DNA from 3 places in the Cellulosimicrobium sp. NPDC057862 genome. Region 3 is predicted to be linked to each of the others. Evidence: predicted binding sites of a transcription regulator. Region 3 holds the regulator's gene; each other region holds the start of a gene.
What was found. Region 3 encodes LexA, which represses DNA repair genes until DNA is damaged. Its sites were predicted from a motif close to TCGAACANNTGTTCGA; they were not measured.

Region 1 (7,826 bases), on a different contig from region 3:
TCTGGGCTTCGCGCTGCTGCTTGCGGGTGCGGCTGGTCATGAGGAACATCGCACCCGCCGCGAGGGCGAGGATGAGGATGAAGCTGATATCCATGACGGAGTCTCGTGTCCTGTTCTGTGCGGGATCTGCGCGCAGTCTAGGCGTGCGCGCACGGTTCACCAACGAGCCGTCTCGCCGCGGAGTTCCGCCCGCTCGGGTCCCGACCATTCTAGGACCACGTTCGGAGCGCCTGTGACCGCCGTCACGGAGCCCGTCAGGAGGCCGCGACAGAGCTGTCGTCAGGTGTCGAACAGGGTGCCGCCCTCGCGCGGCGGGGTGAGCCCGAGGTGGGCCCACGCGGCCGGCGTCGCGACGCGTCCCCGGGGCGTCCGCCCGACCAGTCCCTCGCGCACGAGGTACGGCTCGGCGACCGTCTCGACCGTCTCCGCCTCCTCGCCGACCGTCACGGCGAGCGTCGTCAGCCCCACCGGCCCGCCGTTGAAGCGCGTGCACAGCGCGGTGAGGACCGCCCGGTCGAGGCGGTCGAGGCCGATGGGGTCGACCTCGTAGACCTCGAGCGCCGCGCGCGCGGCCGCGAGGTCCATGCTCCCGTCGCCGCGGACCTGCGCCCAGTCGCGCACGCGCCGCAGGAGACGGTTGGCGATGCGCGGCGTGCCGCGCGAGCGGCCGGCGATCTCGCGCGCGGCGTCGGGGTCGAGCGCCACGCCGAGCAGCCCGGCGGACCGGGAGAGCACGCGCTCGAGCTCGTCGCTCGAGTAGAAGTCGAGGTGCCCGGTGAAGCCGAACCGGTCGCGCAGGGGCGCGGGCAGCAGTCCCGCGCGCGTCGTCGCGCCGACCGCCGTGAACGGGGGCAACGAGAGCGGGATCGCGCTCGCGCCCGCGCCCTTGCCCACGACGACGTCGACCCGGAAGTCCTCCATCGCCATGTAGAGGAGCTCCTCCGCCGGCCGCGCGAGGCGGTGGATCTCGTCGATGAAGAGGACCTCGCCCTCCTCGAGCGAGGAGAGCACGGCCGCCAGGTCGCCCGCGTGCTGGATCGCCGGGCCGGACGTCACGCGCAGCGACGTCCCGAGCTCGGCCGCGATGATCATGGCGAGCGTCGTCTTGCCGAGCCCGGGCGGACCGGACAGGAGCACGTGGTCCGGCGAGCTGCCGCGGGCGAGCGCGGCCTGGAGCACGAGCGAGAGCTGGTCGCGCACGACCGCCTGCCCGACGAACTCCTCGAGCCGGCGCGGACGCAGCGCCGCCTCTGCGGCACGCTCGAGGTCGTCGGCACCCGCCGCGACGATCCGCTCGGACGAGAACGTCCCGTCCCCGCCGAACCCGTCGACGCCCACCTGGTCGAAGCTCGCCACGGTCAGCCCCTCGGTCCGCCGAGGACGCGGAGCGCCGCGCGCAGCGCGCCGGCCACGTCGGGCGCCTCGACGACGTCGACACCGGCCTCCGCGAGCACGGTGGAGACGGCGTCGTCCGCGGCCTTGAGGTTCCAGCCGAGGCCCACGAGCGCCTCGACCACCTGGTCGCGTCGGTCGTCGACCTGACGCGGACCTGTCCCGACGGCGGCCGCGCCGGCCCCGGGGGCGTCGGCACCCGTGGGCGGCCCGAGCTTGTCGCCCAGCTCGAGCGCGATCCGCTGCGCTCCCTTGTTCCCGATGCCGGGGACGCGGACGAGGGCCGCGATGTCGGCGCCGGCCACGGCACGGCGCAGGGCGTCGGGCGTGTGCACGGCGAGCATCGCGAGCGCGAGCCGCGGCCCGACGCCGCTGACGGTCTGGACGGTCTCGAAGACGCTGCGCTCGTCGTCGTCGGCGAACCCGTAGAGGGTGAAAGAGTCCTCGCGGACCACGAGGCTCGTCGCGAGCCGGGCGTCCTCGCCGACGCGCAGGCCCGCGAGCGTGGCCGGCGTCGCGTGCACGAGGTAGCCCACTCCCCCGACCTCGAGCACGGTGCGGTCGAGCTGGACGCTCGCCACGAGTCCGCTCAGCGACGCGATCACCCAGGCTCCTCTCCCGGTCGGCAGCGCCGACCTGGTCCGATGGTCCGCCGGCCCGACGGCCTCGGCCGCGCCGAGGAGTGCGTCGAACACCCGTACGACCGCGGTCACTCTAGCAAGGTGCGCCCACGCCCCGGGCGACCGACACGGGAGCCGTCAGCGCGGTGCCCGCCGGCCCTTCGCCGCGTGCTCCGCCGCGGCCCAGGCGCGCTGCGCCGGGGTCAGCTCGTGCCGCTCGCCGCCCTGGAGCGCACCCGACGGCCGCCACAGGTGGCAGATGGCGAGCGCGAGCGCGTCGGCGGCGTCCGCGGGCTTCGGTGGCTCCGCGAGCCCCAGGATGCTCGCCACCATGCGCTGGACCTGCTCCTTGCCCGCGCGCCCGCTCCCGGTGACCGCGGCCTTGACCTCGGACGGCGTGTGCAGCGCGACGGGGACACCCCGCCTCGCCGCGCCGACCATCGCGAGGCCCGCGGCCTGGGCCGTGCCCATCACGGTCCCGACGTTGTGCTGGGCGAAGACGCGCTCCACCGCGACGACGTCCGGCACGTGCTCGTCGAACCACGCGTCCAGACGCTCGGAGATCCGCAGGAGCCGCAGGTCCACGCTGAGGTCGGGATCCGTCCGGATCACGCCCACGGCCACCAGCTCGGCCCGCCGCCCCCGCGCGGAGTCCACCACCCCGACACCGCACCGGGTCAGCCCAGGATCCACACCGAGAACGCGCACGCCGCTACCCTCCCACGACCCGCCGACGAAGCCGCGACGCCCCGCGGGAACGCGGAGTGGTGAGCCGACGCCGGCGGGGTGGGTGGGATGCGCGCGGTCGTGGCGGGCCTGGCGGGAGCCGCGAGGAACGAGCGGCGGATGGTAGACCGCGCGCATCCCACCCGCCCCGCACCCAGGGCGACCACATCGGTCACCTCGGGTGACGCCGGCGGTCAGTCGTCGTTCTCGAGCTCCGCCATGACCTCGTCCGACGCGTCGAAGTTCGCGTAGACGTTCTGCACGTCGTCGCTGTCCTCGAGCGCGTCGATGAGACGCAGGATCTTGCGCGCCCCGTCGGCGTCGACCTCGACCTCCATCGAGGGGTGCCAGATCGAGTCGGCGGAGTCGTACTCGAGGCCCGCCTCCTGGATCGCGGTGCGCACGGCGACGAGGTCGCTCGCCTCGCACAGCACCTCGATCACCTCGCCCTGGTCCGTGACCTCCTCGGCGCCCGCCTCGAGCGCGGCGAGCATGACGTCGTCCTCGGTCACACCCTCCGCCTTCGGCACGACGACGAGGCCCTTGCGCGAGAAGAGGTACGACACCGAGCCGGGGTCGGCGAGGTTGCCGCCGTTGCGGCTGAACGCGAGGCGCACCTCGGAGGCGGCGCGGTTCTTGTTGTCCGTGAGGCACTCGACGAGGACGGCGATCCCGTTGGTGCCGTAGCCCTCGTACATGATCGTCTGGTAGTCGACGGCGTCGGCGCCTGTGCCGGACCCGCGCTTGACGGCGCGGTCGATGTTGTCGTTGGGGACCGACGACTTCTTCGCCTTCTGGATGGCGTCGAACAGCGTCGGGTTGCCCGCGGGGTCACCGCCGCCCGTGCGCGCCGCGACCTCGATGTTCTTGATGAGCTTCGCGAAGAGCTTGCCGCGCTTGGCGTCGATGGCCGCCTTCTTGTGCTTGGTCGTGGCCCACTTGGAATGCCCTGACATGCGTTCCTACCCCTTCGCGATTCTGACGAACAGCTCGTGCACGCGCGCGTCCCCGGAGATCTCCGGGTGGAACGAGGTGGCGAGCAGCGATCCCTGCTGGACTGCGACGATCCTACCGGCGGCGGCTGCGGGGATGCCGGGCGCCTCCTGCTCGGGGATGCGGGCGAGCACCTCCACGCCCGGGCCGACCTCCTCGACCCACGGCGCGCGGATGAACACCGCGTGCACCGTGCCGACCCCGTCGTCGCCCTCCGGACGGCCCTCCTGCGGGCCGAGGCCGGCGAAGGCGAGGTCGGTCTCGAACGAGTCGACCTGCCGCCCGAACGCGTTGCGCCGGACCGTCACGTCGAGCCCGCCGAGGGTCCGCTGGTCCGCGGTGCCGCCGAGGATGCGGTCGGCCAGCAGGATCATGCCGGCGCACGAGCCGTAGACCGGCAGGCCCTCGGCGATGAGAGCGCGCAGCGGCTCGTCGAGCTCGAACATGCGCAGGAGCTTGTCGATGGTCGTCGACTCGCCCCCGGGGAGCACGAGCCCGTCGACCGCGGCGAGCTCCTCGGGACGCCGTACGCCGACCGTGCGCGCACCCGCGGCCTCGAGCGCGGCGCGGTGCTCGCGCACGTCGCCCTGCAGGGCCAGGACTCCGATCGTGATCGTCACGAACGGGAATGATACGTCCGTCTGCGCCCGCGCCCGTCCCGGGCCGTTGCTAGCCTCGCCGTCGTGACCACTCCGCCCGGCCCCGGACCCACGCCGCCCTACCCCGGCCCGCCGCCGTCCGGGTATCCAGGCCCCTCGACGCCGTACCCCGGCCTCCCGCCCCGTCCGCCGCGGAGCACGCGCGGCGCGACGGTCCTCGTCGTGGTCGGCGCGGTCCTGCTCGTGGTCGCGCTCGTCGCGGGCGTCCTCGGCGTCACGACCTTCGTGCGGGCGCTGCCCACGGGCGTGGTCGACGGGACCGGTGCCCCGGGCTCGGCCGCCCTCGCCTCCGGCGACGTCCCGGGCGAGGCGGAGATCGCGCTGTCGGGCGGCCAGCCGTACAGCGTGTGGGCGGTCGTGCCGATCGGTGCCGGGGGCTTCGACACCGACGACGTCACCGTCTCGTGCCCGGACGGCGACCTCGAGGTGCGCGCGCCCTCCGTCTCGGGGAGCTCCGGCTTCGGCTCGCACGAGGCGACGACCGTCGCCGAGGTGACCTCGCCGTCGGCCCAGACCTGCACCGTGTCCGTCGCGCAGGGTGACGCCTCGCCCGGGGCGACGTTCGTCGTCACGGAGGGGTGGAGGTTCGGCGAGTTCTTCGCGACCGTCGGCGGCACGATCCTGCTGTGGTTCGTCGCGATCGGCGGGGTGCTGCTGGGCCTGGGGCTCCTCGTCGGCGGGATCGTGTGGCGCGTCGTCGCGCGCCGGCCGTAGCGGTGGCGTATCCCCTCCGCGGAGGGGATACGCGGAGGGCTCAGTCCTCGCGCGCGATCCCCAGGTGGTGCGTCACGCCGTCCCACCCGCCCAGCAGGGGGGCGACGAGGTCCGGCAGACCCTCGGGAAAGACCTCGATCTCGACGCCGCGCAGGTCGCCGAGCGACCACCAGCGCATCTCGTCGACGACGTCGTGCTCGACGTCGGTCCACCCGTCGCGGCTCAGCTCGTCCCCCGCCGCGCCGCTCGCCACGCGCGCGAGGTAGAGCACCTCGTCCTGGCGGCAGTGCTGGCGGTAGAAGTCGAAGATCGCGCTGCGCGTGTAGACCGGCCCGACGAGCGCGCCCGGGTCGAGCCGGATCCCGGTCTCCTCGCGGACCTCGCGCAGCGCGGCGTCGCGGTCGCTCTCACCGGGGTCGACGCCCCCGCCGATGGTGAACCACCACGAGCGGTCAGGCTGGTCGACGTCGTGCCCGCGGGCCAGGAGGATGCGGTCGGCGTCGTCGAGGAGCAGGACGCGCGCGCCCCGGCGGAAGTAGAGCCCGTCGTCCCCGAGCACCCAGTCGGGGCCCAGGGACGACGGCGCTCCGGCGGCCTCGGCCACGACGGCTCAGCCGTCCGTCGCCGGCGCGACGGCGGACGGCCGAGCCGAGGGACGCACTGTCACCAGCCGCGCTCGGCGAACTGGATCGACCGCGCGGGCTCGTCGACGTTGAGGCCGACCATCGCCTCGCCCAGGCCGCGCGAGACCTTCGCGATCACGTCGGGGTCGTCGTAGAACGTCGTCGCCTTGACGATCGCGGCGGCGCGCTGCTCCGGGTTGCCGGACTTGAAGATGCCCGAGCCGACGAACACGCCCTCGGCACCGAGCTGCATCATCATCGCGGCGTCGGCCGGCGTGGCGATGCCGCCCGCGGTGAACATGACGACAGGCAGCTTGCCCGTCGCGGCGACCTCCTTGACGAGCTCGTACGGCGCCTGGAGCTCCTTGGCCGCGACGAACAGCTCGTCCTCCGGGAGCGAGGTGAGGCGGCGGATCTCGGCGCGGATCGTGCGCATGTGCGTCGTCGCGTTGGAGACGTCGCCCGTGCCGGCCTCACCCTTCGAGCGGATCATCGCCGCGCCCTCGGTGATGCGGCGCAGCGCCTCGCCGAGGTTCGTCGCCCCGCACACGAACGGGACGGTGAACTGCCACTTGTCGATGTGGTGGGCGTAGTCGGCCGGCGTGAGGACCTCGGACTCGTCGACGTAGTCGACGCCGAGCGACTGGAGCACCTGCGCCTCGACGAAGTGGCCGATGCGGGCCTTCGCCATGACCGGGATGGAGACGGCTGCGATGATGCCGTCGATCATGTCGGGGTCGGACATGCGCGAGACGCCACCCTGCGCGCGGATGTCCGCGGGCACGCGCTCGAGGGCCATGACCGCGACCGCGCCGGCGTCCTCGGCGATCTTCGCCTGCTCGGGCGTGACGACGTCCATGATGACGCCGCCCTTGAGCATCTCGGCCATCCCGCGCTTGACCTTGGCGGTGCCGACGGCGCCGGCGCTCTCCGCGGTCGCGGCGCCCGGGGCGCTCTCGGCAGGGACGTTCTGGTCGGCCACGTTGGTCACCGGTACCTCACACCTTCAGGTCAGGGGAACGTCGCGCGCACGCGCACGGACGCCGTCGAACAGGCTCGACGGCACATGCTCCCACGCGCTCCCATCCTATCGCCGGGGCGTCCGCCCGACCCCCGCCCCGAGCCCGCGCGCAGCGCGCCGCCTGCGGTCCGCGGAGGGGTCAGTCCGGCGTGCCCGCCGACGCGGCGGGGCGCACGAGCACGTCGGGCGCGGCGTCGTCGAGCTCGACCGTCGCGGGCATCGGCGCGTGCCCGGCGAGGTGGAACAGCCGCACCCACCACTTGCGCCGCACGCGCTGCGCCTGGGCGACGGCCTCGTTGTGGAACCGGCGCGCGAGCTGCGCGCGGTACCAGGCCGCGGAGAGCGAGCCGAGCAGCTCGTCGCCGGCGGACCCGGACCGCAGCTCGGCGACGTCGTTTGCGTCCTCGAGGGCCGAGCGGAGCGTGGCCGTGAGGTCGCTCTCGGCGAGGGCGCGCGACTCGGCCATGCCGCCCAGGAGACGCCGGGGCCGCGGCCCCTCGGGCGCCAGGCCCGGCACCTGGTCGACGAGCCGGCTCGTGTCGTCGTCGTCGTCGAGCACGGCGTGCGCCGCCTCGGCGACGAGGATCGAGCTGGCCGGGTCGAGCTCGCCCGAGGCAGCCAGGTCGACGGCGGCCGACGCCCGGCGCACGAGCTGCGCGTCGAGCGCCAGCCGCGAGGCCATGACCTTGCGGTGCAGCCGGTCGAGCCGCGACGCGGCGACCCACAGGAGCCACGCCACCAGCGCGGCGACCACGAGGACGAGGACGGTGGTCTCGGACCAGGTCACGGGCGGCCTCCCTCGTCGTCGCGCGACCGGCCCAGGAGGCGTCCGCCCCGCCGCGAGCGCGGGTCCTCGTGGACCGGGATGACCGCCTCGGACGCCGCGAGCACCGTCTCGTAGACGGCGAGCACCTGGGCGGTCACGGCCGACCAGTCGAAGCGCCGGACGAACTCGCTCGCGCGGGCCCGGTAGGCGTCGCGCCGCGGAGGGTCGGCGAGCACGTCGAGCACCGCGGCGGCGAGCGCGTCCGGGTCGCCTACCGCGAACAGCGCCCCGGCCGCGCCGTCGTCGAGCACG
Region 2 (7,826 bases), on a different contig from region 3:
ACCGTGGTCGGTGAGGGCTCCGGCACGCGGGCGGGCGGCCCCTGCGGGCTGAGGTCCGGGGTCGGCTCCGAGGTCATGGCACCAGCATGCCAGCCGCTCACGCCCGGGCCGTGGCCCCGTCACCCACCGGAGTGTCCCGCACGCCGTCCTGCACGTCCTCCGGGCGCGCGGCGTCCTCGGCGGCCGGCGGCCCCGCAGGGGTCGCGCCGCCGGGGGGCGGCTCGGCGGCTCCGCCCAGGGCGGCAACGACGGCCCGCGCCGTGCGCTCGCCCATGCCCCGCACGCTCGCGATCTCCTCGACGCTCGCGGCCCGCAGGCGCTTGAGCGAGCCGAAGTGCTTGAGGAGCGCGGTGCGCCGCGCCGGCCCGAGGCCGGGGACGTCGTCGAGCGCGGACGCCGTCATGCCCTTGCTGCGCTGCCTGCGATGCTGGGCGATGGCGAACCGGTGCGCCTCGTCGCGCACGCGCTGGAGAAGGTAGAGGCCCTCCGACGAGCGCTGGAGGATCACCGGGTAGTCGTCCCCCGGGACCCACACCTCCTCGAGGCGCTTGGCGAGGCCGCACAGCGCGACGTCGTCGATCCCGAGGTCAGCCAGCGCCCGGGCGGCGGCGGCGACCTGCGGGGGGCCGCCGTCGACCACGACGAGGTTCGGCGGGTACGCGAACCGCGCTCGCTTGTCCACGGGGGCGTCGGCGTCGACCTCGCCGCTGCGCGGCACGTACCCCGCCGCCTCCGCGGCCCGCTCCGCGCGGCGGCCCGAAGCGTCGGACCCGGTCGCCACGTCGTCGGCCTCGAGGTCCAGCTCGACCTCGCCCGAGCGCGAGCGGTCGGACAGGTAGCGCTTGAACCGGCGCGTGATGACCTCGTACATCGCGGCGGTGTCGTCCGCGGCCCCGTCGCCGTCGGGCCCGCGCACGGAGAAGTGGCGGTACTCGCTCTTGCGCGCGAGGCCGTCCTCGAACACGACCATCGACGCGACCTGGTACGTGCCCTGGTTGTGCGAGACGTCGTAGCACTCGATCCGCAGCGGGGCGGTGTCGAGGTCGAGCGCCTCCTGGATCTCGCGCAGCGCCTGGCTGCGTGTCGTGAGGTCGCCCGCGCGGCGCGTGCGGTGCAGGGCGAGCGCGTGCTCCGCGTTCGCCCGCACGGTCGCGGCGAGCTCCTTCTTGTCGCCGCGCTGCGGCACGCGGACGTCGACGCGAGCGCCCCGCAGCCCCGAGAGCCAGGTCGTGACCTGCTCGGTGTCCGGCGGCAGGACGGGGACGAGCACCTCGCGCGGCACGACGTCGCGCGCGCCGGCGCGGCCCTGACCGGTCCCCGGGTCGGCCGCCGCGGCCTCCTCGGCCGCACCGTAGACCTGCTGGAGCAGGTGCTCGACCAGCTCCGCGTCGGTCACGTCCTCGACCTTCTCGACGATCCAGCCGCGCTGGCCGCGGATCCGCCCGCCGCGGACGTGGAACACCTGGACGGCTGCCTCGAGCTCGTCGCCGACGAGCGCGAAGACGTCGGCGTCGGTGCCGTCGCCGAGGACCACCGCGTTCTTCTCGGTCGCGCGCTGGAGGGCGACGATGTCGTCGCGCAGGCGCGCCGCGGCCTCGTACTCCATCGCGGCGGCCGCCTCGTTCATCTTGCGCTCGAGGCGACGCACGAAGCGCTGCGTGTCCCCCGCCATGAAGTCGCAGAAGTCCTCGGCGAGCGCCCGGTGGTCCTCGGGCGTGATGCGCCCGACGCACGGCGCCGAGCACTTGTCGATGTACCCGAGGAGGCACGGGCGGCCCGTCTGGTGGGCCCGCTTGAACACGCCCGCCGAGCACGTGCGCACCGGGAAGACGCGCAGCAGGAGGTCGAGCGTCTCGCGGATCGCCCAGGCGTGCCCGTAGGGGCCGAAGTACCGGGTGCCGGGCCGCTTGGCGCCGCGCATGACCTGGGCGCGGGGGAATTCCTCCCCCATCGTCACGGCGAGGTAGGGGTACGACTTGTCGTCGCGGTACTTGACGTTGAACCGCGGGTCGAACTCCTTGATCCAGGAGTACTCGAGCGCGAGCGCCTCGACCTCGGTGCCGACGACGGTCCACTCGACGGACGCCGCGGTCGTCACCATCGTCTGCGTGCGGTGGTGCAGGTTCGCGACGTCCTGGAAGTAGTTCGAGAGGCGCGCGCGCAGGTTCTTGGCCTTGCCGACGTAGATCACGCGCCCGTGGTCGTCACGGAACCGGTAGACGCCTGGCGAGGTCGGGATCTCCCCCGGCGCCGGGCGATACGTCGCGGGATCAGCCATGCTCTCCAGCCTAGGTCAGGCCACCGACGGTGCGGTGGCAGGGGGACGTGCGAGGGCCGCGGCAGCCCCGGCAGGGACGTGGTGTGACCTGTACCACTGCCCGCTAGGGTGGCCGCCATGAGCGCGCAGCACGGGTACGCCGCCACGGTCCGCTGGACGGGCGCGGGCGACAGGGGAACCGCCTCCTACACGGCCTACGGTCGGGACCACGACGTCCTGCTCGAGGGGAGGCCGCCGCTGCCCGGGTCCGCGGACCCGGCGTTCCGGGGCGACCCGACGCGCTACAGCCCGGAGGAGCTGTTCGTCGTGAGCCTCTCGCAGTGCCACATGCTGTGGTTCCTCCACCTGGCCGCGGCGGCGGGCGTGGTCGTGCGGGAGTACGTGGACGACGTCACCGGCACGATGCGCGTCGAGTCCGGCGGCGAGGGTCAGTTCACGGACGTCACCCTGCACCCCCGCGTCGTGGTCGACGACGGTCCGGGGACCGACGAGGAGTCGCTGGCCGCGCTCCACCACCGCGCGCACGACCACTGCTTCATCGCGCGCTCGGTGAACTTCCGCGTGCTCGTCGAGCCGGCGCCCGCGCGGCGGGCGGCAGCCTGAGCACGCCGCGCGTGGTCGTCGACGCCCGCGGTGACGCTCCGAGGACGCGTCACCGCGGGGTCGCCCGGGGACGGCGCGCCGCGGCTCCCCTGCCGGGTCGCGGCTAGGCCACGGACGCCTTGCGGCGCGAGCGCGTCGTACCCTCGTCCGTCGCCCGGCGGGCCTTCGCCGAACGGCCCTTGGCCCCCTTCGCGGCGGGCGCCTGGGCGGCACCGGGCTTCGTCGGTGCACCGACCGGCACCGGGTCGTGCTGGTCGAGGATCTCCGCGAGGAATCGACCGGTGTGGCTCGCGTCGACGCGCGCGACCTGCTCGGGCGTGCCCTGCGCCACGACCTTGCCGCCGCCCGAGCCGCCCTCCGGCCCCATGTCGACGACCCAGTCCGCACTCTTGATGACGTCGAGGTTGTGCTCGATGACGAGGACGCTGTTGCCCTTGTCGACGAGCGACTGGAGCACGCCGAGCAGCTTGCGGATGTCCTCGAAGTGGAGGCCCGTCGTCGGCTCGTCGAGCACGTAGATCGTGCGCCCCGTCGAACGCTTCTGGAGCTCGCTCGCGAGCTTCACGCGCTGTGCCTCACCACCCGAGAGGGTCGGGGCGGGCTGTCCGAGGCGGACGTACCCGAGGCCTACCTCGACGAGGGTCTTGAGGTGCCGGGAGATCGCCGGGACGGCCGCGAAGAACTCCGACGCCTCCTCGATGGGCATGTCGAGGACGTCGGCCACCGTCTTGCCCTTGAAGTGCACCTCGAGCGTCTCGCGGTTGTAGCGCGCGCCGTGGCACACCTCGCACGGCACGTAGACGTCCGGGAGGAAGTTCATCTCGATCTTCAGCGTTCCGTCGCCCGAGCACGCCTCGCAGCGGCCGCCCTTGACGTTGAACGAGAACCGGCCCGGCGTGTACCCACGCACCTTGGCCTCGGTGGTCTCCGCGAAGAGCTTGCGCACGTGGTCCCACACGCCCGTGTACGTCGCCGGGTTCGACCGCGGCGTGCGCCCGATCGGTCCCTGGTCCACGTGCACGACCTTGTCGAGGTGGTCGAGTCCCGTGACGCGCGTGTGCCGGCCGGCGACCTGGCGTGCGCCGTTGAGCTCGTTGGCGAGGACGGTATAGAGGATTGAGTTCACGAGCGTCGACTTGCCCGACCCCGAGACCCCGGTCACGGCGGTGAACGTCCCGAGCGGGAAGCTCACGTCGATGCCCGTGAGGTTGTGCTCGCGCGCGCCGACGACCTTGACCTGACGGCCCGGGTCGGTCGGGCGGCGCTCCGCGGGGAGCGGGATGCTGCGACGGCCCGCGAGGTAGGCCCCCGTGACAGACTCCGGCGCCTCCAGCAGGCCGGCGTAGTCGCCGGAGTGCACGACGCGCCCGCCGTGCTCGCCCGCACCCGGGCCGATGTCGACGACCCAGTCCGCGGTGCGGATGGTGTCCTCGTCGTGCTCGACGACGATGAGCGTGTTCCCGAGGTCGCGCAGGCGCGTGAGCGTCTCGATGAGGCGACGGTTGTCGCGCTGGTGCAGACCGATGCTCGGCTCGTCGAGGACGTAGAGGACGCCGACGAGGCCCGAGCCGATCTGTGTCGCGAGCCGGATCCGCTGTGCCTCGCCGCCGGACAGCGTCGCGGCGGGGCGCTCGAGCGAGAGGTAGTCGAGGCCGACGTCGAGCAGGAAGCCCAGGCGCGCGTCGATCTCCTTGAGGACCTCCGTCGCGATGGCGCGCTCGCGCGTGCCGAGCTCGAGCGCTCCGAGGAACGCCGCGGCCTCGCGCAGCGGGAGCCGGCACACGTCCCAGATGGACCTGCCGCCGACCTTGACCGCGAGGACCTCGGGCTTGAGGCGAGCGCCCCGGCACACGGGGCACGGGACCTCGCGCATGAAGGCCTCGTACTTCTCCTTGGACCAGTCCGACTCGGTCTCCGTGTGCCGGCGCTCGAGGAACGTGATGACGCCCTCGAACCCGGTCGAGTACTGCCGCTCGCGGCCCCAGCGGTTCTTGTACCGCACGTGCACCTGGTGGTTCTGCCCGTGCAGGACGGCCTTCTTCGCGCGCTCGGGCAGCGCCCGCCACGGCGTGTCCATGGAGAACCCGAGGTCGTCCGCGAGCGCCGTGAGGACCCGCTCGAAGTACTCCGAGGAGATCTGCGCCCACGGCGCGATCGCGCCCTCGGCCAGCGACTTCTCGACGTCCGGCACCACGAGGTCGGGGTCGACCTCGAGACGGAAGCCGATGCCCGTGCACTCGGGGCACGCGCCGTAGGGCGCGTTGAAGGAGAACGTGCGCGGCTCGATCTCGTCGAGCGCGAGCTCGTGGTCGTTGGGGCACGCCCGCTTCTCGGAGAAGCGGCGCTCGCGCGCCGGGTCGTCCGCGTCGGCGTCGACGAGCTCGATGACGACGAGACCACCCGCGAGGCCGAGCGCGGTCTCGACCGAGTCGGTGAGACGACGCTGTACGCCCTCGCGTGCCACGAGGCGGTCGACGACGACCTCGATGTCGTGCTTGAGCTTCTTCTCCAGAGCGGGGACGTCGGTGAGCGTGCGCACCTCGCCGTCGACGCGGGCGCGCGCGAAGCCCTTGGTCTGGAGCTCCTTGAAGAGCTCGGAGTACTCGCCCTTGCGCCCCCGGACCACGGGCGCGAGCACCTGGTACCGCGTGCCCTCCGGCAGCTCGAGGAGCCGGTCGACGATCTGCTGCGGCGTCTGCGCGGTCACGCGCTCGCCGCAGACGGGACAGTGCTGCGTGCCGGCGCGCGAGAAGAGCAGGCGCAGGTAGTCGTAGACCTCGGTGATGGTGCCGACGGTCGAGCGCGGGTTGCGGTTCGTGGACTTCTGGTCGATCGACACCGCGGGCGAGAGACCCTCGATGAAGTCGACGTCGGGCTTGTCCATCTGCCCGAGGAACTGGCGCGCGTACGCGGACAGCGACTCGACGTAGCGGCGCTGCCCCTCCGCGAAGATGGTGTCGAACGCGAGCGACGACTTGCCCGAGCCGGAGAGCCCCGTGAAGACGATGAGCTTGTCCCGCGGGAGGTCGAGGTCGACGTTGCGGAGGTTGTGCTCGCGGGCACCGGAGATGACGAGGCGATTGCTCACCGCAGCATCGTACGACCGACCGCCCACATTCGCACAGGTGTTCGACGTCACCTTCGCGCGTCCTCCGACGAACGCTCACCACAGCCCCACCGCGGTCGCCGGGCGAGGCAGACTGACCGCATGACCTACACCGGGCACGTCGTCGTGGGCGGGCCCCGCGACGTGCGGCGGCTCGACGAGGTCGAGATCCGCAAGCTCGCCGTCGGACCGCTCGCGAACGGCGTCTACCTCCTCACGTGCCGGCGCACGGGTGCCCAGGTCCTGGTCGACGCCGCGGACGCGCCCGACGACGTCCTCGCGCTCGTCCGCGACGGATCGCCGACCGCGCGCCTCGACGTCGTCGTCACGACGCACCGGCACACGGACCACCTGCGCGCCCTCGCCTCGATCGTCGCGGTCACCGGCGCGACGACGGCCGCCGGGGACCTCGACGCCGACGCCGTCGCGGCAGCCGCCGACGTGCACGTCACCCGCCGTCTCCGTCACGGCGACGTCGTCCGCGCCGGTGACCTCGTGCTCGAGGTCGTGGCGCTGCGCGGCCACACGCCGGGATCCGTCGCGCTGGCCTACCGCGAACCGGACGTCATCCACGAGCCCGGGGCAGTGGCGGGCCGGGTGCACCTGTTCACGGGCGACTCGCTGTTCCCGGGCGGCGTCGGGAACACCCAGCGCGACCCCGCCCGCTTCGAGCGGTTGCTCACGGACGTCACCGAGCGCGTCTTCGAGCGGTTCGACGACGCGACGTGGGTCTACCCCGGACACGGCGCGGACACGACCCTCGGCGTCGAGCGCCCGCACCTCGACGAGTGGCGCGAGCGCGGCTGGTAGCAGACCGCGGCGGCTCGGTCCGGATCGCCGTGGTGACGACCGAGGCGCGGACCCGGCCGCGCGCCGGCGGGCGGGCCTGGTTCACTGACGGCATGCCGATCCACGCCGTCACCTACGTCTACGCCGACCGCGCCCCCGAGCTCGACGCCCTGCGTCCGGAGCACCGCGCGTTCCTGGGCGACCTGTACGCCCGGGGCACGCTCCTGGCGTCCGGTCCCCTGCCCGCGCACGAGGGCGCACCGGCCGGGGCGCTGCTCGTCCTCGACGGGGAGACGCCCGACGCCGTCGCCGCGGTCCTCGACGAGGACCCGTTCGGGCGGGCGGGCCTCGTCGCCGAGCGCACGGTGCGTCCGTGGGCGCCGGTCATCGGCGACTGGGCCGACCGGGCCTGACGGGGTCTCCCCTCCCTGCGCGCGCCCTCGCCCGGGGCGGGAGACCGCTCCGCTCCCGGGACGGCTCACCGCGGGCGGTCGCGCCCGGGCGGTCCGTCCCGGACGAGCCGACGGATCGCCTCCCACGGGTACGGCGTCTTCCGGCTCTCCCGTTGGAACGCGCGGTAGAAGTCCCCGACCACCGCCGCGACCGGGGCGTGCCGGGACAGCGTCGCCGCGACTGCTGCGGGGGCGCCCGTCGGGAGGCTGCCCCGAGCCCAGGAACGCACCAGCGCGCGGTGCTCGTCGGGACCGCACCCGTACAGGGCGACGGCCAGCCAGCTCACCAGGTGGGTGACGCTGTAGCAGTCGTCGTACTCCTGGTGCGCGGCGACGAAGTCGACCTCGTCGGGCGAGAGGTCGAAGGCTGACGAGATCGCGAGACCGTAGTCGGCGAAGTAGAGCCGCTCGCCGTCGGTCAGGACGTTCTCGAAGTGCGTGTCGAAGTGCAGCAGGCCACGTGACCTCATGAACGAGATCCCGGCGCTCAGCCCGTCCTCCACCAGCGCGCAGGCGCGCTCGGCGGTCTCGCCACCCGCCTCGACCTGGGCGCCGAGCCAGTCGTGCAGCGTCTGCGGGACGTGCTCCAGGAACAGCA
Region 3 (7,826 bases):
ACGACCTCGTGCCCGGCGTGAGCGACAAGGCCTGGCGCCAGGTCTCCGTCACCGCGCTCGAGTGTCTCGGGCAGCGGTGCCCGATGCTCGCCGAGTGCTTCCCCGAGAAGGCGCGCGCGACGGCCCGCGAGGCGGACGTCGTCGTGACCAACCACGCGATGCTCGGCATCGCTGCGATGGGGTCGCCCGGCGTGCTGCCCGAGCACGACGTGCTCGTCGTCGACGAGGCGCACGAGCTCGCCGACCGGGTCACCGCGGCGGCGACGGTCGACCTCTCCGTCCCCGCGATCGAGAGCGCGGCACGGCTCGCGCGCCGGCACGGCGGCGTCACGACGGACGCGCTCGACGCGGCGTCGGCGGCGTTCGGGACGGTCGTCGGCGCGCTGCCCGCCGAGCGGTTCCCAGACGGGCTGCCCGACGGCGCGCGCTCGGCCGTCGCGGCGGTGCGCGACGCCGCGCGCGAGGTCCTCTCGACGCTCAAGCCCGAGACCGGGGTGACCAAGCCTGCCCAGCCGGACTCCGGGCTGAAGATGGCCCAGTCGACCATGCTCCAGCTCTTCGAGGTCGCCGAGCGCATGGCCGCCGACCCGACCGGGCACGACGTGCTCTGGTGCTCACGGCCCGGCGAGGGCGGCTGGTCGGCCGACCGGTTCGGCGAGGGTGCGAGCCGACTGCACGCCGCTCCGCTGGGCGTCGCCGGCCTCATCCGCACGCACCTGCTCGCCGAGCGGACCGGGGTCTTCACGTCCGCGACGCTCGCGCTCGGCGGGAGCTTCGACGCCGTGGCGCGCACCTTCGGCCTCGGGAGCGGTGGCGAGGGCGGCGACGCCGACGCGCCGCGGTGGCGCGGGCTCGACGTCGGCAGCCCGTTCGACTACGCGCGGCAGGGCATCCTCTACGTCGCCAAGCGCCTGCCCACGCCGGGCCGCGAGGCGTCCACGGAGCACCAGCTCGACGAGATCGCCGCGCTCGTGGAGGCCGCCGGAGGGCGCACGCTCGGCCTGTTCTCGTCGCGCCGCGCCGCGGTCGCCGCGGCGGAGGCGATGCGCGAGCGGCTCGACGTGCCGATCCTGTGCCAGGGCGACGACCAGCTCCCGACGCTCGTGCGCGAGTTCGCCGACGACCCGGCGACGTGCCTGTTCGGCACGCTGTCGCTGTGGCAGGGAGTCGACGTCCCGGGGCCGTCGTGCCAGCTCGTGCTCATCGACCGCATCCCGTTCCCGCGCCCGGACGACCCGGTCAAGTCGGCCCGGGCCCGTGCGGTCGAGGCCGGGGGCGGCAACGGGTTCATGCAGGTCTCCGCGACGCACGCCGCGCTCCTGCTGGCGCAGGGCGCCGGTCGGCTCGTGCGGTCCACGGCGGACCGGGGCGTGGTCGCGGTCCTCGACCCGCGCCTCGTGACCGCGCGCTACGGCACGTTCCTCACGCGCTCGATGCCGGGGTTCTGGCAGACGACCGATCGAGACGTCGCTACCGCTGCGCTGCGGCGCCTCGCCGCCCTAGGCTGAGTCCTTTCCCGCGAGCATCGGGGAACCCACGAACTTTCACGGAGGCGAGATGACGACGAGCACGTCCCCGCAGGGCACCGGCGACGCGACCGCGGGCGGTCAGGGAGGGGCCGCACGGACCACCAAGCTGGCGATCGTCGGCGCGGGCGCCGTCGGGTCGACGCTGGCGTACGCGGCCCTCATGCGGGGGGCCGCGCGCACGGTGGCGCTCCTGGACGTGAACCGGGCGAAGGTCGAGGCGGAGGTGCTCGACCTCCAGCACGGTATCCAGTTCATGCCGATGGCCCGCGTCGAGGGGTCGGACGACGTCGCGGTGTGCGCGGGGGCCGACGTCGTCGTCGTGACGGCCGGGGCGAAGCAGAAGCCCGGCCAGACGCGGCTCGACCTCGCCGAGGGCACGATCGGCCTCATGCGCACGATCCTGCCCGGGCTGGTGGAGGTCGCCCCGGACGCGGTCTACGTCATGGTGACCAACCCCGTCGACATCGTCACGTACGCGGCGCTCAAGTTCTCGGGGCTGCCGCCGACGCAGCTCTTCGGCAGCGGGACGGTGCTCGACTCGTCGCGCCTGCGCTTCCTCGTGGCGCAGCACTGCGGCGTCGCGGTGCAGAACGTCCACGCGTACATCGCGGGCGAGCACGGCGACAGTGAGATCCCGCTGTGGAGCTCGGCGACGATCGGCGGCGTGCCGCTCCTCGAGTGGCCCGGCCTCGGCGGGCGGGGGCCCCTCACGGGGGAGGTCCGTGACGACATCGCGCGCGAGGTGGTGCAGTCGGCCTACCGGATCATCGAGGGCAAGGGCGCGACCAACTACGCGGTCGGGCTCGCGGGCACGCGCATCATCGAGGCCGTGCTCGACGACGAGCACCGCATCCTGCCGGTCTCGACGCTCCTCGACGGCGCGTACGGGCTCGACGACGTGTGCCTCTCGCTGCCGACGCTGGTCGACCGCCGAGGCGCCGCCGAGCGGGTCGAGGTCCCGCTGGCCGACGCGGAGCTCGCCGGCCTGCGGTCGTCCGCCGAGTCGCTGCGCGCCGTCGCCCGACGCTTCGGTCTCTGACCGACCAGGCCCGCCGAACGGGGCCGAGCACGGCGAGAGCCGGGTGGTCGACGACCACCCGGCTCTCGGCGCGCTGAGGGGAGGACCCCGGTCGCTCAGAGGCTGCGCAGGACGGAGACGACGCGACCGAGGACCTGGGCGTCGTCGCCCGGGATCGGGTCGTACGCGGCGTTGCGCGGCATGAGCCACACGTGGCCGTCCGCGCGACGCAGGGACTTCACCGTGGCCTCGCCGTCGATCATCGCCGCGACGATCTCGCCGTTCTCCGCGACCGGCTGGCGGCGCACGACGACCCAGTCCCCGTCGCAGATCGCGGCGTCGATCATCGAGTCGCCCTGCACCCGCAGGAGGAAGAGCTCGCCCTCGCCGACGAGCTGGCGTGGCAGCGGGAAGACGTCCTCGACGACCTGCTCCGCGAGGATCGGCCCGCCGGCGGCGATGCGTCCGACGACCGGGACGTACGACGGCGCGGGGTGCGCCTCGTCGTACGTGGGCTGGGGCGCGGCGCCTGCCGCCCCGAGCGGGGTCGCGCGGCGCGCGTCGTCCGGCTGGACGACCTCGATCGCGCGGGGACGGTTCGGGTCACGCCGCAGGAACCCCTTGCGCTCGAGCGTCGTGAGCTGGTGCTTCACGGACGACGGGCTCGTCAGGCCCACGGCCTCGCCGATCTCCCGCATGCTCGGCGGGTAGCCACGCTGCTCGACGCATGCGCGGATGGTCTCGAGCACGAGGCGCTGCCGCGGCGTGAGCCCGTCACCCCCCGCCGACCCGTCCGGGAGCTCGCGCACCTCGGCGAGCCCCCGTGCCCTGTCCGTGCCTCGTGCCGCCATGGTCGCTCCGCCTTCGTCCGTCGCGGCCGCCGACGCCTCCCGGCCTGCGGCCTCCCCTCCCCGGGACGTGCGCCCCGGGACCTCGGTCGTTCCTCCAGGTCCGAGCGGACATGTCCGGCGAACCGACCTGACCCCAGGCTAGGGGAGGTTGCGACACGAATCAAACACCTGTTCGAGCATGTCTCGACTCTGTCGGTCGTTCGTGGTAGACCTTCGTACAGGTGTTCTACGTACACGTGTTCGACCGACCCGGTCGGCACGGAGGCGAAGGGCTCGCGGCGTCCGATCGACCGGGGAAGGCGATCGGGCCCGCGGGCCGGGACGGAGCGGGCATGGATGCGATGGCGATCTCGACGGTCGGGCCCCTTGGCCGCGCGGGCGGGGCCGCGGCGACGGAGCGTGGGGGCGAGCGGCCGCTGCGTCTCACCCGGCGGGGCCGCGTGGTCCTCGTGCTCCTGGCGGCCGTGCTGCTCCTGCTCGCCGCGCGCGTGGGCGTCGCCGTCGCGAGCGGACCGGGCGAGCCTATGGAGGTCCGGGTCCACGTCGTGGCCGCGGGGGAGACGCTGTGGGAGCTCGCGCAGGGCGTGGCGGCTCCGGGCGAGGACCTGCGCGACGTCGTGAGCGGGCTCGCCGAGCTCAACGGGCTCTCGTCGTCCGGTCTCCAGGCAGGGCAGAAGATCCTCCTTCCGGCGTCCGCCTAGGGGGCGCGCGCAGTCCGTCGTCGGCGGGCCCGACTCCGGTGTGACGCAGGACACGGCAGAAAACCCTCGTGCGTCGGGGTGCAGGGGTTGCGTCCCTGATTAGGCCCACCTAAGTTAGTGTCACCTCACAACGCCGGCTGGGGGGCTGGGCGGACGAGGCGAGGAGCACGCGGTCCACCGCGACTCCTGTGCACGTCGCCGCGCGTGAGGCGAGTCACGCGCGAGATGGGGACGGGGGCGTCCCGACGGGGGCGGTCGACCACGACCGCCCCCGTTCTGCTGTTCACGGGCGGCCTCCCGTGCGCCGTCGTCCCAACCTCGGTGGGGTCCCGGCGTGGGAGGCGTGTTGCACCGTCCCGCCGCGACGGCATACGTTCGTCGCGCCGACCCGTCGGCGCGAACCGCGGAGGAGCCCGCCATGCACTGCCCGTTCTGCCGCCACGCGGACTCCCGCGTCGTCGACTCGCGCACCTCGGACGACGGCGCGTCGATCCGTCGGCGTCGCCAGTGCCCCGAGTGCAACCGCCGCTTCACGACGATCGAGACCGCGAGCCTGTCCGTGGTCAAGCGCTCGGGGGTCACGGAGCCCTTCTCGCGCGAGAAGATCGTCAACGGCGTGCGCAAGGCCTGCCAGGGGCGCCCCGTCAACGAGGACGACCTGGCGGTGCTCGCGCAGCGCGTGGAGGAGACGATCCGGGCGAGCGGCAGCGCCGAGCTCGACGCGTACGAGATCGGGCTCGCGATCCTCGGGCCGCTGCGCGAGCTCGACGAGGTCGCCTACCTGCGCTTCGCGAGCGTCTACCAGGCGTTCGACTCGCTCGAGGACTTCGAGAGCGCGATCACCTCGCTCCGGGTCGAGCGCGAGGAGCGCGAGTCGGCGGCGCAGGCCGAGGGCACGGACGGCGCTGCCGCGGACGCGCGCGAGGAGCCCGCGCCGCAGGCCTGAGGCGGCGACACCGCGCCCCGTCGTTCGTCCCCGCGTCGCCATCGGACCGCGCCTGCGGTGCTACAGGTCGCTGGACCGCGACGCCCAGATGTTGATGCCCGTGTCCGCGGGCAGCGCGTCGACGGCCGCGAGCTCCTCGGTGGAGAGACCTGGCGCGTCGAGCGCGGCGAGGTTCTCGTCGAGCTGGCGCGTCGAGCTCGCGCCGAGCAGGACCGAGCTGACGCGCTCGTCCCGCATCGCCCAGAGGATCGCCGTCGTGGCGAGGCTGCGTCCGTGGGCGCGGGCGAGGCCGTCGAGCCGCCGCACGTGGTCGAGGTTGGCGTCCGAGAGGAACGCCGGTCGCAGCGGTCCGCCGCGGGCCGCTCGGGAGTCGTCCGGGACCCCGCGCAGGTACCGGTCGGTGAGCATCCCCTGGGCGAGCGGCGAGAACGCCACGACGCCCAGACCCTCGGCCCCGGCGACGTCGAGCACGGACGCGCCCGCGGGATCGTGCGGGTCGGGCTCCTCGACCCACCGGTTGAGCATCGAGTACGACACCTGGGTCACGACGAGGTCGACCCCGAGCCGCTCCGCGACGCGCAACGCCTCTCGGGTGCGGCGCGCCGAGTAGGAGGAGATGCCCGCGTACCGAGCACGCCCCGAGCGGACCGCCGTGGCGAGCGCGCCGACGGTCTCCTCGAGCGGCGTCGTCGGGTCGAAGCGGTGGGAGTAGAAGATGTCGACGTGGTCGAGCCCGAGCCGGCGCAGCGACGCGTCGAGCGAGGCGAGCAGGTACTTGCGCGAGCCGCCCTCGCCGTAGGGGCCGGGCCCCATGCGGTAGCCGGCCTTGGTCGTCACGACGAGCTCGTCGCGGACCGGTCGCAGCTCGCGCGCGAGCAGACGCCCCAGCGACTCCTCCGCCGCTCCGCCAGGCGGGCCGTAGTTGTTCGCGAGGTCGAGGTGGGTCACCCCGCGGTCGACCGCGTGCAGCACGATCTCGCGCTGGGTCGCCCGGGGGTCGGCGTCGCCGAAGTTCTGCCACAGCCCCAGCGAGACGGTCGGCAGCGTGAGCCCGGAACGACCGAGACGGCGGTGCGGGAGCGACGCGCGGTCCGTGGGCGACGGCGGCGCGGCCGGTCGGGCGGCGGGGGCGGGGGAGGCGTCGGGCGGCACGGTGCCGACGCTACCCGACGCCGTCCGGCGGCCCGTCGGAGAGCCGACGGGTCGGGGGACAAATCAGGTGGCGTCCGGCGACAGGGTGCGGGAGGCTGGCGAGGTGCCCGCACCGTCGGGCCGACCGCAGTGCACGACCGAGTTCCCCATCGACGAGGAGACCGCCATGGCGTCCGACCAGCAGCGATCCGCTGCAGACACCGCACCGACCGACGAGGCCAAGGCGAAGTTCCGGGAGGCGCTCGACCGGAAGAACGCGGCGCGCCACCGGACGGCCGACGGTGAGACCAACACCGGGTCGGTGCACGGCTCCGAGACCGTCGGTCCGGTCCAGCGCACGTTCCGCCGCAAGTCCGGCTGACCCGCGTCCCGTCGTCCGGTCGTCCCGCACGGGGCGGCCGGACGACGCGTGTCCGGGGTCAGTCCTCCGAACGGGCGAAGCGCCTTCCCGTGAGCTCGCGGGCCTCGACCACGACCCACTCCTCGGTCGGCACGTCGACCGTGGGGACCAGCGGGTCCGCACCGTCCTGGACGGCGTCCACCTCGTGCTCGCTCCGGACCCGGTGGGCGGTCCCGCGGGCGACGACGCTCCACGCCCCGTCGTCGTCGACGTGGTCCCACTCGAGCGCGACGCGCTCGTTGGTCGCGAGGGTCGCGAGCTTGGTCCCCGGCACGGTGCGGAACGCGAGCGTGCGCTCGTGCGCCCGCACGGTGACGGGGTAGATGTCCGGCTCGCCCCGCACGCTCACGGCGAGGCGTGCGACGTGGGTCCCCTCCACGAGGTCCCACGACGCGTCGGCGTCGAGGATCTGCGGCCCGTCGTGCGTGTATCCGGTCATGCCTCATCGTGGCACCGACGCGGACGGGGCGCTCAGCGGCGAAGGTCACGCCCCCCGAGGACCTTCGCCGCGTGCGCCGGGCGAGCGGCGCACGCGGCGAGATCGCTCGCGGTGGGCGTCAGTCCAGGACGCGCAGGGCGATCGTCTGCTCCATCGCCGCCAGCGCGTCGATCACGGCGGGCTCGACGCGCGAGCCGACGTCGGTGACGACGTAGCCGATCTCGCCACGGGTGGCGAGCAGCTGGCCCTCGATGTTCGTGCCGTGCTCCGCGAGCGTCGCGTTGACGGCCGCGAGGACGCCCGGCGTGTTCCGGTGCAGGTGCGTGATGCGCGTGATCCCGGTGGTCTGCTCGAGCGCGAGGTTCGGCACGTTGACGCTGAGCGTCGTCGACCCCGTCGTGAGGTAGTCGCGCAGCTTGGCCGACACGAACTGGCCGATCGCCTCCTGCGCCTCCTCCGTCGAGCCGCCGATGTGCGGGGTGAGGATGACGTTCGGCAGGCCGCGCAGCTCGGAGTCGAACGCGTCGCCCTTGCGCTTGGGCTCGTGCGGGAACACGTCGACGGCAGCACCGGAGACGCGGCCCTCGACGATCGCCTCGCGCAGCGCGCCGTAGTCCACGACGAACCCGCGCGACAGGTTGAGGAAGATCGAGCCCTGGCGCATGCGGGCGAACTGCTTGGCGCCGAACAGCCCGGCGTTGCCCTGGCGGCCGTCGACGTGCAGCGTGACGACGTCCGCCTGCTCGAGCAGCTCGTCGAGCGTGTCCATGCGGCGCGCGTTGCCGAGCGC

Region 1: ruvA (Holliday junction branch migration protein RuvA) is a predicted target of LexA. The motif match lies at 2,080-2,095, and genes of this name have one in related genera.
Region 2: uvrA (excinuclease ABC subunit UvrA) is a predicted target of LexA. The motif match lies at 5,999-6,014, and genes of this name have one in related genera.

The regions. Positions count from the first base shown of each region.
Region 1 covers NZ_JBHVMH010000006.1:72,479-80,304, forward strand. Annotated here, with positions in the region: gene yajC (preprotein translocase subunit YajC) at 1-94, opposite strand, end outside; gene ruvB (Holliday junction branch migration DNA helicase RuvB) at 280-1,290, opposite strand; gene ruvA (Holliday junction branch migration protein RuvA) at 1,359-1,997, opposite strand; gene ruvC (crossover junction endodeoxyribonuclease RuvC) at 2,151-2,720, opposite strand; gene ACFVN3_RS10030 (YebC/PmpR family DNA-binding transcriptional regulator) at 2,933-3,694, opposite strand; gene pdxT (pyridoxal 5'-phosphate synthase glutaminase subunit PdxT) at 3,701-4,351, opposite strand; gene ACFVN3_RS10040 (hypothetical protein) at 4,415-5,104, shown strand; gene ACFVN3_RS10045 (NUDIX hydrolase) at 5,145-5,708, opposite strand; gene pdxS (pyridoxal 5'-phosphate synthase lyase subunit PdxS) at 5,768-6,709, opposite strand; gene ACFVN3_RS10055 (hypothetical protein) at 6,888-7,535, opposite strand; gene ACFVN3_RS10060 (glycosyltransferase family 4 protein) at 7,532-7,826, opposite strand, start outside.
Region 2 covers NZ_JBHVMH010000009.1:170,330-178,155, forward strand. Annotated here, with positions in the region: gene rapZ (RNase adapter RapZ) at 1-77, opposite strand, end outside; gene uvrC (excinuclease ABC subunit UvrC) at 98-2,278, opposite strand; gene ACFVN3_RS13310 (OsmC family protein) at 2,396-2,881, shown strand; gene uvrA (excinuclease ABC subunit UvrA) at 2,985-5,969, opposite strand; gene ACFVN3_RS13320 (MBL fold metallo-hydrolase) at 6,090-6,797, shown strand; gene ACFVN3_RS13325 (YciI family protein) at 6,890-7,189, shown strand; gene ACFVN3_RS13330 (protein kinase family protein) at 7,255-7,826, opposite strand, start outside.
Region 3 covers NZ_JBHVMH010000005.1:146,684-154,509, forward strand. Annotated here, with positions in the region: gene ACFVN3_RS09225 (ATP-dependent DNA helicase) at 1-1,508, shown strand, start outside; gene ACFVN3_RS09230 (L-lactate dehydrogenase) at 1,558-2,568, shown strand; gene lexA (transcriptional repressor LexA) at 2,664-3,398, opposite strand; gene ACFVN3_RS09240 (LysM peptidoglycan-binding domain-containing protein) at 3,731-4,099, shown strand; gene nrdR (transcriptional regulator NrdR) at 4,518-5,045, shown strand; gene ACFVN3_RS09250 (aldo/keto reductase) at 5,106-6,197, opposite strand; gene ACFVN3_RS09255 (DUF5302 domain-containing protein) at 6,301-6,558, shown strand; gene ACFVN3_RS09260 (pyridoxamine 5'-phosphate oxidase family protein) at 6,617-7,036, opposite strand; gene serA (phosphoglycerate dehydrogenase) at 7,155-7,826, opposite strand, start outside.